Regions from separate parts of the Microbacterium terregens genome, predicted to be linked through region 2. Evidence: predicted binding sites of a transcription regulator. Region 2 holds the regulator's gene; the other holds the start of a gene.
The links. Region 2 encodes HspR, which represses chaperone genes until heat shock. Its sites were predicted from a motif close to AAGTTGAGTCNNNNNGACTCAACTT; they were not measured.
Positions count from the first base shown of each region.

Region 1: the regulator HspR is predicted to act here: its motif matches at 712-736, upstream of ABD655_RS15450 (Hsp20/alpha crystallin family protein).

Region 1 is NZ_BAAAWH010000001.1:3,304,787-3,306,982, reverse strand. Features, by position in the region: gene ABD655_RS15460 (MFS transporter) at 1-163, shown strand, start outside; gene ABD655_RS15455 (VOC family protein) at 230-592, shown strand; gene ABD655_RS15450 (Hsp20/alpha crystallin family protein) at 791-1,246, shown strand; gene ABD655_RS15445 (L-serine ammonia-lyase, iron-sulfur-dependent, subunit alpha) at 1,335-2,196, shown strand, end outside.
Region 2 is NZ_BAAAWH010000001.1:274,195-276,390, forward strand. Features, by position in the region: gene ABD655_RS01275 (AI-2E family transporter) at 1-217, opposite strand, end outside; gene ABD655_RS01280 (potassium channel family protein) at 214-948, opposite strand; gene ABD655_RS01285 (heat shock protein transcriptional repressor HspR) at 1,026-1,547, opposite strand; gene ABD655_RS01290 (DnaJ C-terminal domain-containing protein) at 1,625-2,196, opposite strand, start outside.

The DNA of each region.
Region 1 (2,196 bases), 3.0 Mb from region 2:
GGCCGAGCCCACGGCGCTGGCCGGCGCGTACTCGGCGACGTTCATCGCCGCGGCGATCGGGATGCTGGTGGCCGCCGTTCTCGCGGTGACCATGATCCGCGAACCCGCGTCCGAACTGCTGCCGCTGCCCGAGGACGAGCCGCAGCCGGCTCACGCCGGCTGACGACGCCCGTCGCCAAGCGAAGCGAGGGCTGGCAGACTGGGCCGTGCATTCCCACGGGAGGTCGTGATGAGACTCGTTCAGGTGGCCGTTCACGCGGATGATCTCGACCGTGCGACAGAGTTCTACACCGTGCTTCTCGATGCGCCGCCGCTCGCGCGCTTCGATCCGGGGCTGGTCTTCTTCGACCTCGACGGCGTTCGGCTGCTGCTGGATCGGAATGCACCGACATCCCTGCTGTACCTCCACGTGGAGAACGTGCACGACACGCTCGACAAGCTCGACGGACTGGCCGATCTCGTCTCGCCGCCCCACGTCATCTTCTCGCACCATGACGAGACGCTCGGGCCGGCAGGTCACGACGAGTGGCAGGCCTTCATCAAGGATTCCGAGGGCAACACGGTGGGTCTGGTCGCCTTCCAGAAACCCTGAGATCCGCGCGGTCACTGTCATCGGACCCCGCCGCCTGTCGCTACCCGCCGCCACGGCATCCGCATTCTTGACGTCGTCAGAGTATTGGCACTCGAAGGGGCACAGTGCTAATCTGGACGTAGTTGAGCCGACACGACTCAACTCTCAGATGCACATGCACCGGACAGTCATCCGGACGAAACGACAAGGAGACGAATCATGGCCGCTTACGACCCCTTCCGTGAACTCGACCGCTTCGCGTCGACTCTGTTCGACACGCGCCGCGGGCCACGCCGCATGCCGATGGATCTGTACCGCGACGGGGACCACTACGTGCTCACCGCTGACCTGCCCGGCATCGACCCGGGATCGGTGGACATCGACGTCGATGGTCAGCTGCTGACGATCCGCGCCGAGCGCACGCTCGCCGGGGGCGAGGGCGTCAAGTGGATCACACGCGAGCGCGAAGCGGCGAGCTTTCTGCGCCAGCTGAACCTCGGGCAGGGTGTCGACACCGGGAACATCGCCGCGACATACAGCAACGGCGTGCTCAACGTCACGATTCCGGTGAGCGAGAAGGCGAAGCCCCGCAAGATCGAGGTCTCCAGTGACAGCTCGTCGCCGGTGATTCAGGCCCACGAGGGCTCGGACGCGCCGCAGCCGGTCGAGCAGTAGTCACTGCGCCGCCTGACGCGAACGCCCCGGACCACTCAGGCCCGGGGCGTTCGCCGTCCCGCGTGCGGACCAGGTTAGCCTGGAGCGCGTGAGCGCCTACGTCTCCGCGTTCGAGCTGTTCTCCATCGGCATCGGACCCTCGAGCTCCCACACGGTCGGCCCGATGCGGGCCGCGCGTGATTTCGCCGTGCTCCTGCGCAGGGCCGGGCTCCTGGACTCCGTGGCGCGCGTGACGTGCACCCTGTACGGATCCCTGGGTGCGACCGGCATCGGACACGGCACGCCGGATGCCATCGTGGGCGGGCTCCAGGGGCTGTCGCCCGAGAGCGTCGATCCGGATGCTGTGCGCGCGGCGTGGACGCAATGGCCGGCCGGTCGGCAGCTCGCGCTGGACGGCACGCACCCGGTCCCCTTCGAGAAAGCCGACGTCGTCTTCGCTCCTCGGACCCGGCTGCCCGGACATCCGAACGCGCTGACGCTGGAGGCCTGGACGAGCGCTCGGCCGCGCGAGATCGATGACGGGGCGCAGCGGGCGGCAGCCGGCATCCGGACCACCGGAACCGCTGCCGTCGCGGCACGCGTGCAGGAGAGCGACGAGGGCCTCGTGCTCCGTGAGACCTATTACTCGATCGGCGGCGGCTTCATCCGCCGCGAGGGCGAGCCGCCGCGTGTTGCCACCAGCGCCTTCCCGCTCGCGTTCGACAGCGCCGAGGCGCTGCTCCAGCTCTGCGACGAGCGTGGAATCACGATCGCCGAGGCCGCCCGCATGAATGAGGAGGCGCTGCGCAGCGACGAGGAGATCGCCGCCGGACTGGACGCGATCTGGGACGCGATGGCGGCCTGCGTGGAAGCGGGGCTGTATCACGACGGTGTGCTGCCGGGCATGCTCAAGGTGAAGCGGCGCGCGTCGGCGATTCGCGCGCAGCTCGAGGAGGCCGAGCACGACGGCC
Region 2 (2,196 bases):
AGCGCGGCCACCCGAAGCGTTCGAGCGGATGACGGACGGGGTGGCAGATGATGACGATCACGGCGGCCAGCACGAGCGGGCCGACCAACTCACGGGCGAAGAACAAACCTGCGAGCGCGACCACCGCAGCGGCCAGACCGAGCAGCACGCGCAGAGTCGGGGAGAGCGCGGCCGGTGGCGGCACAGGGATGGTGGGCTGGCGACCGAAGAGGCTCATCGGGCGTCGGCGCTCTCTTTCGGCGCGGGCGGTGGCGGCAGCCGCGCACTGATGTCGTCGATCTTGTGCGAGACGTCGCGAAGCTGACCCCGCGTGGCCGGCTCGTCCGTGTCACGGCCGATCGCGGCGCGCTCGAGCACCCATGACGCGAGCGTCGCCGTCACCACGCCGACGAGCGCCACTCCGCCGCACATCAGCAGCACCGCGACGATGCGTCCCCACGCCGTGACGGGGAAGTAGTCGCCGTAGCCGACCGTCGTGATCGTCACGAACGCCCACCAGACCGCGTCGCCGAACGTCTCGATGTTCGCACCGGGGGCTCCACGTTCCGCGTCGAGTTCGGCGAGGGCCGCGATCCAGATCAGGATCGCGGCGGCGCCGGCGCCGTAGATCGCGATGCTGCTGCGCAGCGCGGTGCCCGCCGTGCGCCGCAGCGAATGGATGAGCGTGAGCGCCTTCAGCAGCCGCAGCGGCTTCAGCACCGGCAGTGCGACGACCAGCAGATCGAAGATGTGCTCGCGGAACCACCGCCCGCGCGTGTCCGCCAACATGAGGCGCACGAGGTAGTCGGCCGCGAAGCTCAGCCAGGTCAGCAGGATGAACACCCGCGCGATCAGGTACAGCGTCCCTTGGAGATCGGCGATGACCTGCCACGAGTAGACGAGGATGAAGACGATCGACGAGATCAACAGCGGCCAGTACGTCAGCTGCCGCCAGCGCTCCTCCGTCATGCCCGAACTCTAGAACCCGCGCGGCCGGGATGCCGGATGCCGCGCGGAAAGGCACCGGCGAGCCCGCGCGCGCTGCGCTACTTCCCCGGGTCGGTGCGCCTCCGCGACGTCCGCTTGCCGTCGGCGCGCCCGGCGCTCTCCGCGGCATCCGGGTCATCCTGGCTCTGCTCGAGTGCCAGCCGCGGCCGCCACACGACGATGTCGGTCGCCCGCCGGACACGGCGGCCCTGGCGCAGGGTGACCACGGACCCGGTCGCACCCGCCGCGAAGACGCGCGCACCGGGCCGGTTCTCCAGCTCGGCGCGCACGCGCGCCTCCAGGTCGTGGACGCGATGATGCAGCTCTCGCACGCGATCTTCGAGTTCGATGATCCGGGCGATCGCGGGCAGGCTCATGCCATCGGACGAGAGGCGCGCGACTTCGCGGAGCTGTTCCACGTGCCGCGTCGAGTAGCGGCGTGATCCGCCCTGGGTGCGCGCGGGCACGACGAGCCCGAGTCGGTCGTACTGCCTCAGGGTCTGCGGGTGCATGCCGGCGAGTTCGGCGGCGACGGCGATCGCGAAGATGGGGGCGTCCTCATCGATCTCTCGTTCAGGCATCCCATCTCACCTCTTCTCTTCGATCCTCGGTCCGCTTCGTCTCCCGGTCGGGACACGACCCGCGGTCGGTCTGCGGGTCAGCCGCGCGCCTTCGACATCAGCTCCGCGCGGGGGTTCTCTTTCGGCTCCAGGTCGTGGAACCGCTGCAGAGCCTCGCGGGCAGCCTCGTCGAGGTGGGATGGCACCGCGACCTGCACCTCGGCGAGGAGGTCGCCGGTGCCCTTCGCTGTTTCCACACCGCGACCTTTCACGCGCAGGACTCGGCCTGAAGGCGTACCCGGCGCCACCCGCAGTTTCACGGGATCGCCACCCAGGGTCGGCACTTCGATCGTCGCGCCGAGCGCCGCCTCGGTGAAGGTCACCGGCACGATCACGCGGAGGTTCAGTCCCTCACGCGTGAAGACGGGGTGCGGTCGCACGGCCACCTGGACCACGATGTCGCCCGACTCGCCGCCGTCCGGGGATGGGCGTCCGCGCCCGCGTAGGCGGATCTTCTGCCCGTCCGCGACGCCGGCGGGGATCTTCACCTTGAACGGCTTGCCGTCCTCCCCCTGCAGTGTGATCGTTTCGCCCCGGGTCGCGGTGATGAAGTCGATCGTGGTGCGGGCGGTGATGTCCGCCCCGCGCCGAGGGCCGCCGTAGCCACGGA